3 regions of the Alteromonas sp. DY56-G5 genome follow, and region 3 is predicted to be linked to each of the others. Evidence: predicted binding sites of a transcription regulator. Region 3 holds the regulator's gene; each other region holds the start of a gene.

Region 1 (4,728 bases), on a different contig from region 3:
TTAGAACGGTGCCCACAACGGTCATTAACTTTGTAGAGGGAACTCGATTTACTTCATTGAAGCATCTGTCAAAGCAAAGTCCCTATAAAAACCTCCTGCCTCCCAAAGCCGGCGGCGTTTCCTTTACGCTCTCAGCTATGGGCGAATTATTTACCAACGTGTTAGATATCTCGCTGCTTTACCCGGAAAATAAGCGTCACCCTATGATGGCAATGCTTAGCGGTCAGATGACAAAAATCGTGATCGATGTGAACGTTACGCCGGTACCTGAATTACAACAGCATTCAGAACGCACTGAGTCTGAGTTTCGTCTTTATTTCCAAAACTGGTTGAACGGTCTATGGGAAAATAAAGACAACCGTATAAAGAAAATGTTGGAGTCGTAATTAATGGAAGTCAGTGCTTCAGTACGCGATAACTTTATTCACATAGTTAATGATATTTTCCCGAATCTTACTACTGAAGATCCGCTGTATAACGTCATCGCACTAAGTAGTATTTTAGTGGTGTCGGCGGTAATCTATATTATCGCAAGGCTATTGGTGCGCCCCCAGATAGCCAGTTGGGTATACAAATCCAATAACCTTTGGGACAACGCCTTGCAGCAGCACGGATTTTTCCGTCGCTTAATGCACCTGTTTCCTGCCCTGTTTATTTACTTAACCACACCGGTACTTATTAGCGATGAAGCCGTGATGCACGGTATGGTGATAAAGAGCGCTCAGCTATACATGTTATATAGCGGCCTTCTTGCCTTATATGCCATGTTGAGCACAGTGGAAGACGTTTATAACGCCTCAGCGCTTGCTAAACGCGCACCTATCACTGGCTTTATTCAAGTTACCAAATTGGCATTTGCTATTGTCACCATACTATTAAGTATCTCTTTAATTGTAGACAGAAGCCCGCTACTTATTGTGTCTGGCTTAACCGCCATTGCCGCTGTTTTACTATTGATATTCAGAGACACCATTCTGGGCTTTGTTGCCGGCATTCAAATAGCCGCTAACCGCATGTTTAATACGGGCGACTGGATTGCCATGCCTAAGTATGAAGTAGATGGTGAAATACTCGAGATAGGCCTTACCAACGTCAAAGTACAGAACTGGGATAAAACCATTTCTACGCTGCCGACTTACAGCCTTACTACAGAAGCAGTTAAGAACTGGCGCGGTATGCAAGAGTCTGGCGGACGCAGAATTAAGCGCGCCATTTATATTGATGTGCACTCTATTAAGCTTTGTGACAACGATATGCTAGAGCGCTTTTCGAAAATTCGCTATATCAACGAATATATCGATAAGAAGAAAAATGAGCTCCGGGCTTATCACCGAGATTACTCCATTGATGAGTCGGATCTGCTAAACAGCCGTCGCCTTACCAACATCGGCACTTTTAGAGCTTATTTAGAGGCATACTTGCGCAAGCACCCAGATATAAACCAAGAACTAACCCTAATGGTTAGGCAGCTACCGCCTAATGAGCTTGGTTTACCTTTAGAAATTTACTGCTTCAGTGCACAAAAGGAATGGGTGAGGTACGAAAAAGTACAGGCGGATATTTTCGACCACGTTATGGCTATGCTGGATTTGTTCGATTTACGCGCTTATCAACGTGATGGACATTTGTCGCTGCTTGCCCATCGCGAACAAAGCGCTTATAGAAACAGTCCCGAAAGCGACAATGCGCCTGAGGATGCTCTGGAGAAGAGCGAACCTAATCGATAAGGCAGTGATGAATAAAGACTTGTTCAAGACGAAAAAAAACCGGCTGAGATAGCCGGTTTTTTTAATGCTTATCGCTTAAGCCAATGCGTAGGCCATCAGTAAGCAAAGTACTAAACCAGTAACGCCAAAAAAACCGTACTCGATTTTTTCCTGCATACCTTCAGCACCTGCTTTAGCAGTCATAAAGCCCATAACGATGCTGCTTAGCCCTAGCGTAAAGGCAATTAGCGCAACACCAAACATAATTGCATTAATCCAATCAGCCATTGTGATAACCCCTTAAAAATATTGGCGGTATTATGCACCAATAAATAAGATTTAACCATGCTTGGATTGGCTTAAATGTACCGCTATTGGTATTAATTGATCTTAGTCAAAACTACTAATTAGTTGGTAATCTCACTAAATAGTGTATTTAGCAGAGCATAAAGAAATCATCAAATATCACTAACTATTTGAAAGATATATACTTTAAATATTGGCAAGGCCATTGCTCTACCTTAGGTATAACAGCGAGTATCGTTAGCGTCTATCTGACAGTGACACTACAACGCATTGCAGTTTGCTTCGAGCACTTTCGTTAACGCGTCACACGTAAATTAAGGAATGAACAATGTCTAAGAAACTATTACTTTCAGTTGCCCTTACCAGTACTTTAATGAGCGGCCACGCATTGGCGCATGACAGCAGCTTTCAAAACAACAGTTGTGACATGGAGCTTGATGGTCATATTCAATATTACCAAGGTGATCTAACGGTACAGATGGACAATGGCTCAGTGATGACGATTGACTCCCATCACAATATGACCATTAACGGCGAACCAGTATCGCTTGACAGCGAACAACAGCGCTGGGTAAGTGAATATTACAACAACATTGATATCGCCATCCCTATGACCTTGAATATCGCCAGTGAAGGGCTGCAAATTGCCAACGTGGCAGTAACTGAAGTATTTACTGAACTGTTAGGCGGCGATCAAATGGGTGACGATTTTCGTGAACTGTTCGACTCACTTGAAACCAAACTAAACACTTCATTCTATGATGACGCAGGGAATATTCGCGTTGATTCAACTAAATTCGATGAGCCAGGTTGGTTTGACGAAAGCTGGGAGCAAGAATTCGAAGCGCAAATTGAGTCTTTAATCAGTGAGTCTATGGGTAGAATACTTATTGCCGTAGGAACACAAATGTTGTGGGAAGGCGGTGATATGTCTGAGTTTGAGCAAAAGATGGAGCGCTGGGGTGAAGATTTAGAATATCGCTTAGAAAGCCAAGCGGCTGCGCTAGAAGAAAAAGGCGATGCATTGTGTAAGGTACTGAAGAAAGCGGATTATGCCGAAGGCAAAATGCAGGCATCCATATCTGGGCTAGATGACTTGAACCTGCTAGATCTTGATCAAGACAACCACCATGACCACAACGACGAAATGAAAATGTAGTTGGAGCATTTAGCGAACTAAACGCGCAAAACGAAACGACTTGCAACGCTAACCACTCACCTTAGAAAACCGACTTTAACCCAGTCGGTTTTTCATTTTTACAGTTAACGACAACCGCCCTCCAATTAATGTACTCTTAAGCCCTAAACAAAGGGGTATTTAATCGATGACTCAAAATGTAGTAATTAGTGGCTACGGCTGGTTAGCCAGCTATGTGGGCAAAGCACTTTCAGGCAAGGTCAATATTGTTGGCACCACTCGAAGCCAACAGAAACGTCTCGCGTTAAAAGACCAAGGTATCACCGCAATTGAATATGCCCTGGGCGAAGATACATCAGCGCTTTGTAACCATTTGCCAAACGCTACCTTGTTGCTAAATATTCCCCCTGGCAGGAGAAACACAGATCTCGCGTCATACACCAACAATATGCTGCAGTTGATAGACGCAGCCATCAGCGTAAAGGTAGCGCATATCGTGTTTATCAGCACCACGTCGGTTTACGGCGATGCAACAAATGAGGTAGTGTCCGAAGTCAGCACTACACAGCCGCAAACAGCCTCGGCCAAAGCCCACGTGACTATTGAAGACTATTTATTGTCTAAACGAGGTCAGGTTGATATCAGTATTGTTCGCCTAGCCGGTTTAGTAGGCCCAGACCGTCACCCCGCCCGCTCGTTAAGTGGAAAACAGTTAGATGCAGGAAATAAGCGAATAAACCTTGTACATGTGTACGACATTGTATCTGCGCTGACGACCATCATTTGTGGCAAGCCGCTTAACGATGTTATTCACCTTTGCAGCTTGTCTCATCCTAAGCGCGGTATTTATTACGTGGATGCAGCGAAGGCGATGGATATTGATGCTCCTCGCTTTTCTGATACTGAAGCAGAACCTGCTGGCAAAGTGATTGACGCCGAACAAAGCTGGGCAAGGCTAAATATTACACCAGAGTATAGCGACCCCTATCGCATGTTTTAGGCTTTACACTTAGTGAAAATACATACTCTGACACAAACAAAAACGGCAAGCTTTAGGCTTGCCGTTTTTAAGTTGAGCTCACTGCTAGCTCACGTCATTTCTTGTAAAACCTGACTATCCGAATAGGCTCAACCCGAAGTATTTTACAGCTACCGTGTTTACAAAAATCACGAGTAAAATAAGCGGAATAAAGGTTTTCAGCGAAATATCCACGTACTTTTCAAACCAGCTGCCTTTGTAACCACTGCTGCCCTCTTCCAAAGAAGCATTGAAGTTTGCACTCTTCCAACGATAAATAACAAACAAACAAATTAGCAAGCCGTTTAAAGGCAAAATCGTGTCGTAGAACACATCGTAAATGACATCAAACAGTGATTTATCTGCGCCAGCGTAGTGCATAAACGACGTAAGCATATCAACTTTACCGAATGACAACGCACTTAGGATGGCTAGCAAAATCATAATGCTTCCTAGCGACCCAAGCGCCCATTTACGGCTTACACCTTTTTCATCCATAAGCGCCGCAACAGGTACTTCAAAAATAGACACTAGCGACGTAATTGCCGCAAAGAACACTA
Region 2 (4,728 bases), on a different contig from region 3:
GCGGCGTGCCAAATTTAAAAGCGCGGGCGTATCACAGTGGAGAAACAGAAGACCCCAGCTTTTTCTTAGAGTGGCTTCACGATAAATTTCCACGAATTCCTAAAGTGGCCATCGGCTTTTCCCTTGGCGGCAACATGCTATTGAAACTGTTGGGCGAAAACCCTGCGCAAAAGTGGCTTAAGGCAGCGATTGCCATTTCTTCACCTCTTAAACTTTCTGAATGCGCTAAATCAATTAACCAGGGTTTTTCTCGCGTATATCAAAAGTATTTACTTACTAGCATGAAGGATACGCTGCGTAAGAAGATGGAGTACATCGATTATCGCAAGCTTATACAGCTAACAAAAACTGATGTGGAAGAGATCACCAGCTTTACCCAATTCGACGAGAAGATCACAGCGCCGCTTCACGGCTTTGCAGACGCTCAAGACTACTATGAAAAGTGTAGTGCGTATCACTTTTTAAGCGCGATCCACTGTCCTACACTGGTATTGCATAGCATTGATGACCCCTTTATGAATCACTTAATTGTGCCTAAGGAAGAAGAGCTTGCGCGCAACGTTACCGTGGAGCTAAGTGAACGAGGCGGTCACGTTGGGTTCATGCAAGGTTCTATATTAAATCCTAAAGTATGGCTGCACGAACGGGTGAAACGTTTTGTAAGTGAAGCCTTACCTGTAAATACTACGTGTCGTTATGTCAGCCGCTAATGTTGATGTTCTAATAATTTACCCAAACGCTTTTTATCAGGAGTGTGAATGATAATCCCCATTGACGCGCTAGAAGCCGATACGCTTTATAGCCTGGCTGAGTCTTTTGTTCTGCGAGAGGGCACGGACTACGGCGCTGAAGAAGTTGCGCTAGATGTGAAAGTGCAGCAAGTGTTAAACAGACTCAAGTCGGGTGAGGCGGTGCTGGTCTATTCAGAGCTTCATGAAAGTGTAGATATCAAAAGAAAAGAAGATATTGAGCCAAGCGAAGCTGAAGAACAATAGACACAAAAAAGCCGGGTCGAGCAACCCGGCTACCTACCTGAGGAGAGGAAGGCTTAAAACGCGTAACGTGCAGTTACCTGCATAATGTCTAAATCATCAATGATTCTGTAGTTTGCACCCACAGCCCATTGTGGCGTGATGTAATAGTTAGCGCCTACTCTAAATGTCGCTTCACCATCGTCTACATCGTAGTAGCCAACTTCACCCGCCAGCTCTACCTGCTCTGTGATCATCGAGCGAAGGCCAGCATTGATGCTGTAACCTGTTTCGTCGTTTACGTCACCGTCAATACGCTCTAAGTTGGCACCAAAATACGCGTCTGTTGTCGCGTTAACCGGTAAACGGTAACCCGCACCTAGTGTCAGCATATCAAAGTCAAAGTTGCCCTCTTCAGAGAAGCTATACTCGCCGTTTAGGTACCAGTTGCTATTCAATAAGTATTTACCGTTAACGGTTAAACCGTCTGGTTCAAAAGACTCATTGTCGTCAAAGTCCATTTTGGTGTAACCACCTTCTACGTAACGCCAGTCAGGCTTGTCGGCCATAGCTGTAAGAGGAAGTGTTGCCGCAGTTAGTGCTGCTGCAATAAGTGTGAATGATTTACGCATGTGATAACTCCTTAGTATGTTCAGTAACCCACCTTGTTCACCGCAAACGTTTTCGTTGTTTAAACACGTTCTAGGTACTCTATAAAGCTCTAACCTTTTCATAATGGTTCTAGTCTTTACACAATGGCTCTAGACAGTTTGCAAAACGTGTTGCAAGTCAGTGCTTTACGACACACTGCAAAAGGCTACTTGGTTGATGAACACAAAGCCGTACTTGCCTTCATGCCATCTTTATTATTTCCGTTAAGAAATAGTGACCGATTTATTTATCAACATGATGAATAGCAAAGCGTTTGCCAACTTCGTACTAAATCACTATTTTGATATGTCTTAATTTATCTATGTCGCTAATATTTATAGATAAAATACGTCTGGCTTTTTAGAGGCTACACATTTGAAATGTTCAAAATCAAAGTTTGATGTATTCCTAGTAAAACGTTGGCACACAAAACTGTCTCTAAAAAACAACAGTTATCCTTTTGTCTAACTCATCGGACATTTTTACAAGCCAGTGTTCTCCAATAATTCACAATGTGTGTGTTTGTAAAGTATTGTAAATTATGAAAAATATAAAAAATAACGGCGACTATTTCGTGTTGGAACAGCTTTTGCTCAAGTCTCTGTGTGTTATCCAACATTCACTTTAGCCCTTCGGCAAGGAATTCGGTTTTTCACGATATTAGTGGATAAAGAAAGGAAGAGAGCGCCTTTCTCGCGTGGCTTCAATCAATACCGTTTTTGTAAATGACGCTTTTCAGTAAGTAAGGCGTGTAACGAGTTGTTGATGGTCATCTGGATAACCATTGTTTTCATAAGGAGAGGACAAATGGCTAAGCCAGTTTCGATTTTCGGTAAAGATTTACAAACGAATGTGCGTCAGCGCAATAAGCTGTCACACCTTCTTTTAGCGATGAGCAGTGTCATCGCATTATTTGCGTTTCAACAAGCCGGTGCAGTTGAGGTTAACAACGACAATCAGCCTCAAAAAGCATCGCCGGTTCTTCAGTCAATTATTGATGCTGCACGCCAGTCAGCGACAGAGAGCTACGAGCAGGACGATCACGGGTTAAACAGCAAGCTTAAAGAAATTGACTACACCACGTATCGTTCAATTCGCTTCAAGCCCGAGCAGAGTCTGTGGCATGGCGAGAATGACTACGAACTGCAGTTTTTTCACCCGGGGTTTTTATATGAATACCCTGTCACTATCCACACTATTGGTGAAAGCAATAAGCCTGAACGCCTAGCGTTCAACAGTGACATGTTCAACTACGACGGGTCTGCGTCGGGGTTAGCTGGGCTAACGGACGAAAAGTCAGGGTTTGCTGGATTTCGCGTTCACTACCCTATCAAGAACGAAGAGTACAAAGACGAATTTGCTGTATTTTTGGGGGCATCGTACTTCCGTCTTGTAGGTAAAAATCAAGTGTACGGTATCTCTGCACGAGGTCTTGCGATTGATACGGCGCTAGCCAAAGGCGAAGAGTTCCCCCACTTCACTGAGTTCTGGGTCATAGAACCGAGTGAGGGTAAACCTATTACTGTTTATGCGCGTCTTGAAAGCCCTTCTGTAGCGGGCGCGTACAAATTTGTTATACAGCCTGATATTGATACCAGCGTTAAGGTAGAGAGTTGGTTATTTGCCAGAGATGACGTGAGCAAGCTAGGCATTGCACCGTTTACCAGTATGTTCTTGTATGGCGAGAACACAGAAAAGCGCCATGACGACTATCGTCCAGAGGTGCATGATAGTGACGGTGTACTCATGGTAACTCACGCTGGTGAAGAAATTTGGCGCCCACTGACTAATCCTGCACGCCTTCAAGTCACGTCACTTAGCGACGCAAACCCTAAAGGATTCGGCATGCTTCAACGCGACGGCGAATGGGATAATTACCTCGACGCAGAGGCCAATTACCATATACGCCCAGGGCTATGGGTGACGCCAGAAGCTGGTTTTGAGAAAGGCCGATTAGAAGTCGTCGAAATTCCGACTAAATCCGAAATACACGACAATATCGTGGCTTTTTGGACGCCTGAAAAGCCATTCAATTCGGGCGAATCACTGTATTTCGCTTACGAGCTTAAAACCGTAGAACAAAATCCGTTTGTCAGTGAACTGGCCTCAGTTGTACGTACCCGCCAAGGCAAGGCTGTGTTGCCGGGTGACGAGTTTAAAAACGACAGTCTAAATACGACACGACAGTTCAGCGTGGACTTCAGCGCGCCTTCTGCCATTGCTTTTGATAACGAGTCGATGAAGTTGGTGGTACAGGGTACTAACGGCACGATTTCTCAGCAGCGACTTTACCCCGTTGCTGATGGACAAGAGTGGCGGGCCACCTTCTTTGTTAAGCCGAAAGAAAAGCAGACGGTAGATATGCGCGCTTACATAGAGAAAGACGGTAAACGTGTGAGTGAGGTTTGGAATTATGTCTACCAACCAAAATAATCGCGCTTGCATAGCGGTATCGGACGAGGCTAAAGCCGTGCCTCAGGTTAAAAGTGATGGCACTGCACGTGCTTCACACTTCATCTTAAAAGGAGAGCATATGCGTTTGTTTATCATGGCAATGCTAGTTATTCCAAGCACGGCACTGGCCGGTTGGAGTTTGTACGAGATCTTTTTACCTAACGGCCTTACCAACTTAGAGATTGCACAGTTGGGGTTGGGGCTAACGCTGTTCGCATGGTTGTGTATGGCGTTTTGGACAGGCATTATCGGTTTCTTTCTGCAGCTTTTTAACATCGACCCGTTGAGCTTGCGCAGAAATCAAACGCCTCCTGATACTTCTGTGTCATTAACGCAAAAGCACGCTGTCGTCATGCCGGTTTATAACGAAGATACCCGCCGTATTATGGTGGGGTTTGAAGCTTGTATTCGCGAATTAATGGAAAGTGACAACAGTTCTAAATTCGACTTTTTCATGCTCAGCGACACCCGCGATATGGAAAAAGCGGATGCAGAGCTACGTGCCTTTTCCCGACTGAAGAAACGTTTAGGTGCCTTCTCTAGCCAAGTGTTTTACCGTCGTCGCGAACAGAATCTGCACAGAAAAGTGGGCAACCTCAAAGAGTTTTGTGAACGCTGGGGTGCAAACTACGAGTCGATGATTGTGTTAGAT
Region 3 (4,728 bases):
GGTCTGTGCGATATAAACCGAACGGTGTTGGCCACCAGTACAGCCAATCGCTACGGTTACATAACTTCTGTTATTGCGCTCTAAATGAGGCAGCCATGTCGTTATTAAATTCTGAATTTGCCAAATGAACTTGGTCACTACAGGCTGCGACCCCAAAAATACTTCTACTGGTGCATCTAATCCGGTCAGGTGTTTAAGGTCGGGCTCCCAGTGGGGGTTAGGTAAAAAGCGGGCATCAAAAACGTAATCCGCATCTTTAGGAATACCGTGCTTAAAGCCAAACGACTCGAACACAAGCACAAGGCGTGAGCTTTTCTTACCCAGGATACGCTCTCGAATTAACTCTGCCAGTTGGTGAATGGTAAGCTTATCTGTGTCTAAATATAAATCTGCGCGTTCAGCAATAGGAGCAAGTAGGGCAGACTCGGCTTTAATGGCTTCTGAAAGCGATTTATTAAGCTTGGCGAGAGGGTGAAGACGACGTGTTTCGCTAAAACGCTTAACCAGTACATCATCGCTCGCGTCAATGTAAACAATGGTCATCGACCACGAAGAAGGCAGGTAGTCTAGAATTTCTACCAAATCGTCAGGATTTTTAGGTAAGTTTCTCACATCGATACTTACCGCAACCTGATCGTACTCGTCAACAACTGTATGGGTTAAGGTGGGAAGTAAGTTTACCGGGATATTATCAACACAGTAATAACCTAAATCTTCCAATGCGCGAAGTGCGACAGACTTACCAGACCCCGAACGACCACTGATTATTATCAGCTTCACCTACTTTCTCCCTAATACTCTGGTTTTATCACATACGCGTTGTTGAATTAGGCGCCTACTAAACGGTTAATAGGCGCTTAATGTTTAACTTAATGCAGATAGAATATCGTCGCTTGTCGTTGCGCGACGTATTGCTTTAATCGTTTCTTTGTCGCTTAGTTTACCAGCCACGGTGGCCAGCGTTTGAAGGTGTCCTTCGGTCTGTTCCTCAGGAACGAGTAGCGCAAAAAAGATGTCTACGGGTTTCTCGTCAAGGGCGTCGAAGTCGATTGCTGGCGTGCTGGTTACAACAATGGCGATCACTTTTTCAAGGCCCGGCAGGCGTCCGTGGGGTAAGGCGATACCATTACCAATGCCTGTACTACCCATACGCTCTCGAGCCATCAAACTGTTGAGTACCGTTGCCTGATCAATGTTCTCGTTTTGCTTGGCAGCGATATCAGCGATGATCTCAAGAATTCGCTTTTTACTATTACACTGAACCGCACACTCGGTGCGGTCCAGACTTACGATGGCTTGTATATCCATGCTTAATTAACTACTAATGTTTTTTCAGTTTTTCCTTATGCTTGATTACCTGCCGGTCGAGTTTATCAACCATGCTGTCAATCGCCGCATACATGTCGGTATTTTCTGAGGATGCGAATACTTCAGCGCCACTTAAATGAACGGTCGCTTCGGCTTTTTGATTTAATTTTTCAACGTTCAGGATGACATGCACATTAGAAATGTGATCAAAGTGACGTTCAAGTTTGCTGAACTTCGTATCGACATAATTACGCAAAGAGTCGGTGATTTCGACATGATGACCAGTAAGGTTGATTTGCATATTTCGTCTTCCTTATATTATTAAGCCCGATTAAATAAGGCTTTTGCGTTGGTTCGACGGCGGGATCGACAACGATTCCCGGTACTTTGCTATTGTTCGCCGGGCAACTTTAATGCCTTGTTCGGCCAACAATGAAGCAATCTTGCTATCACTCAGCGGCTTGCTAGGCTTTTCAGCGGCCACTAATTTCTTGATCAATGCACGAATCGCTGTAGATGAACATTCACCACCAGACTCTGTTGCAACGTGGCTTGAGAAGAAATACTTCAATTCGAAGATTCCACGTGGCGTATGCATGTACTTTTGCGTTGTCACTCGCGAAATAGTGGATTCGTGCATATCTACCATTTCTGCGACATCATTTAGCACCATTGGTTTCATCATTTCCGGGCCGTGCTCAAAAAAGCCCATTTGCTGCTGCACAATGCAGTTTGCAACCTTCATTAAGGTTTCGTTACGAGATTCAAGGCTCTTTATGAACCACTTAGCCTCTTGCATGTGTGAGCGGATGAATTGTGAATCGCTACTATTCTTGGCACGGCGACTCATTGCAGCGTATTGTTGATTTACGCTTAATTTAGGCAGACTGTCGGGGTTCAGCTCAACCACCCAACGGCCATTTTTCTTGGTTACTGAGACATCAGGAATAACGTACTCAGGCTCTTTAGTAACTAAAGCACTACCTGGGCGAGGATTCAAGGTTTGCAGTAAACGCATTGCCTCGCGTAGCTGATCTTCTTTCAATCGGCTTTTACGCATAAGCGTACGATAGTCTTTGCTGCTCAGTAAGTCAGAGTACTCTTCAATCAGTTGCTTTGCTTCAGCAAGCCACGGTGTGTCTTCTGAAAACTGGCGCAATTGCACCATCAAACATTCTTGTGGAGAGCGTGAGCCAGAACCAATAGGGTCGAACATCTGAATGCGCTTAAGCACACATTCTATTTCGTCCATTTCAATCGGCTCTTCCATATCATCATCGTTAACCGCTTCTAAAATATCATCAAGGGTAACGGTTAAATAACCTGACTCGTCAATAGAGTCGATGATTGCTGTAGCGATTGCGCGATCGGTATCCGAGAAGTGGGTAAGGCGCATTTGCCAAAGAAGGTGCTCTTGAATATCTTCAGTAGTCTCACCTTGGAAGATTTGCTCGTCGTCATTGGATGGACCCGGAGCTGGCGAAGATGAAGCAGAGTAGTATTCGTCCCATGTGCTGTCGATTGGCAGCTCATCGGGAAGATCGTTTTTCTCAAGTGCATCGCCGGCTTCTAGTGTGTCACTAGATGCAGAAGCAGTGGCCTCAGAGCCGCTGTCATCGTTGTCGATATTGTTCTTTTCTAGTTGCGGCTCGTCGTTACCTTCTTCAACTTCTAATAGCGGATTAGAATCGAGCGCTTCTTGGATCTCTTGTTGAAGATCAAGTGTAGAAAGCTGCAGCAGTTTAATGGCCTGCTGAAGCTGTGGTGTCATGGTAAGTTGTTGGCTAAATTTTAGCTGTAAAGATGGTTTCATCTACGTCTTATTTAAATGCTCTAAATTGAATATACCAGAGCGAAACTGAAAAATGGCAATTCGGTTACATTAACTATAGCCTGAATTGTTCGCCTAGGTATACATCCCTTACTTTTTGATTACTTAAAACCTGTTCCGCCGTTCCTTGCGCAATAAGCTCGCCATGACTCACAATGTACGCCTTTTCACAAACATCCAATGTCTCTCGTACGTTATGGTCTGTGATAAGGATTCCAATACCCCTATCGCGAAGATGTTGTATTATCTTCTTTATATCATTAACTGATATTGGATCAACACCAGCAAATGGTTCGTCTAACAAAATAAATTGCGGTTTTGCTGCCAGAGCGCGGGCAATCTCAACGCGACGGCGTTCGCCCCCTGACAAACTCATCCCCGTACTATTACGTATATGGTTAATATTAAATTCATCAAGTAGCGCATCAGCTTCTTCTTCTTGCTGTTGTGAATTTAAATCTTTACGGGTTTGCAAAATGGCCATGATATTTTCATGCACTGTGAGCTTTCTGAAAATAGAGGCTTCCTGCGGTAGGTAGCCAATTCCGCGGCGTGCGCGCTCGTGCATGGGCTGATGAGTTAGCTCATTGTCGTCGATTTCAATCTTGCCTTTATCCAGATTCACTAAACCAACAATCATGTAGAATGTGGTGGTCTTACCAGCGCCATTTGGGCCAAGAAGACCAACAATTTGACCCGTTGAGACAGACAGACTTACATCTCGAACAACCTGTCTTGACTTGTAAGCCTTAGCAAGATTTTTAGCGCTCAAAGTTGCCATTGCTATTCATTGCCCTCGTTGTCTTTTTTGTCTTTCTTAGACGAAGTTTTGCGAATGGTCTCAGGTGTGAATACTGTGGTCACTCGACCCTCACCATCCTTACCTGCGCCGCCAGTCGCTAGCAATTGCTCGGTAATCATATCGAACGTGATGTTGTCACCCTGTACTTTACTGGTGTCTTGTTTCAACTCTGCGTTTCCAGCAAGAGAAATCGTTCGGTTCACCACTTCATAGCGTATTTCATTAGCTTTTGCCGAAACTGGCGTGCCGTCTTCCAATTGCTGGGAATAGCTTGCAGGCTTTCCTCTAGCAATAAATATTTCACGACCACCACCGTCAGTGGCAATTACTTCCACTTCGTCAGCTTCAATAACCAAAGAGCCTTGAGTTATGAGTACGTCGTCTTTGTACAACGCGGTTTTATTTTTACCGTCGATAAACTGGGTGTTCGAGCCTATTTTTATGGGCTGCGAAAAATCATCTTCACTGGCGTGTACCGCACCGCTAGCGATGGCAAGCAATAAACTAGTTGCTAGGGGAATAAGTGGTTTGTACATGATCTAAAAGCTCGTATTCTTGTGTGCGTAAATTCGCGTTAAACCCATTACTTAAAATGACATATTGGGTGCCCAGTATTTCAACGGGTTGGTCAGATGTCATTTGCTTGGTTTCTAAATTAATTTGAATGTACTCGGTCGATATACTTCTGACAAAGTCATCGCCAGTTTGGTTCTCAATATTAACTTGGTTTTCCAGCTGGATTAGCTCGTTATTGTATAGTGTACCTTCATCAGCGGTTACCACCCAT

The links. Region 3 encodes sigma-54, which starts transcription at its own class of promoters, with help from an activator protein. Its sites were predicted from a motif close to GTTGGCACGNNNNTNGNNT; they were not measured.
Region 1: NO989_RS14080 (DUF2884 family protein) is a predicted target of sigma-54. The motif match lies at 2,205-2,223, and genes of this name have one in related genera.
Region 2: NO989_RS05075 (glucan biosynthesis protein) is a predicted target of sigma-54. The motif match lies at 2,199-2,217, and genes of this name have one in related genera.

What each region holds. Positions count from the first base shown of each region.
Region 1 is NZ_JANHZQ010000028.1:29,040-33,767, forward strand. Features, by position in the region: gene NO989_RS14065 (acyltransferase) at 1-386, shown strand, start outside; gene NO989_RS14070 (mechanosensitive ion channel family protein) at 390-1,727, shown strand; gene NO989_RS14075 (hypothetical protein) at 1,803-1,994, opposite strand; gene NO989_RS14080 (DUF2884 family protein) at 2,341-3,171, shown strand; gene NO989_RS14085 (NAD-dependent epimerase/dehydratase family protein) at 3,338-4,150, shown strand; gene NO989_RS14090 (sodium-dependent transporter) at 4,265-4,728, opposite strand, start outside.
Region 2 is NZ_JANHZQ010000007.1:6,675-11,402, reverse strand. Features, by position in the region: gene NO989_RS05090 (hydrolase) at 1-710, shown strand, start outside; gene NO989_RS05085 (YheU family protein) at 759-995, shown strand; gene NO989_RS05080 (outer membrane beta-barrel protein) at 1,049-1,603, opposite strand; gene NO989_RS05075 (glucan biosynthesis protein) at 2,430-4,055, shown strand; gene mdoH (glucans biosynthesis glucosyltransferase MdoH) at 4,036-4,728, shown strand, end outside.
Region 3 is NZ_JANHZQ010000029.1:52,774-57,501, reverse strand. Features, by position in the region: gene rapZ (RNase adapter RapZ) at 1-780, opposite strand, end outside; gene ptsN (PTS IIA-like nitrogen regulatory protein PtsN) at 865-1,308, opposite strand; gene hpf (ribosome hibernation promoting factor) at 1,322-1,609, opposite strand; gene NO989_RS14460 (RNA polymerase factor sigma-54) at 1,640-3,121, opposite strand; gene lptB (LPS export ABC transporter ATP-binding protein) at 3,195-3,920, opposite strand; gene lptA (lipopolysaccharide transport periplasmic protein LptA) at 3,923-4,477, opposite strand; gene lptC (LPS export ABC transporter periplasmic protein LptC) at 4,446-4,728, opposite strand, start outside.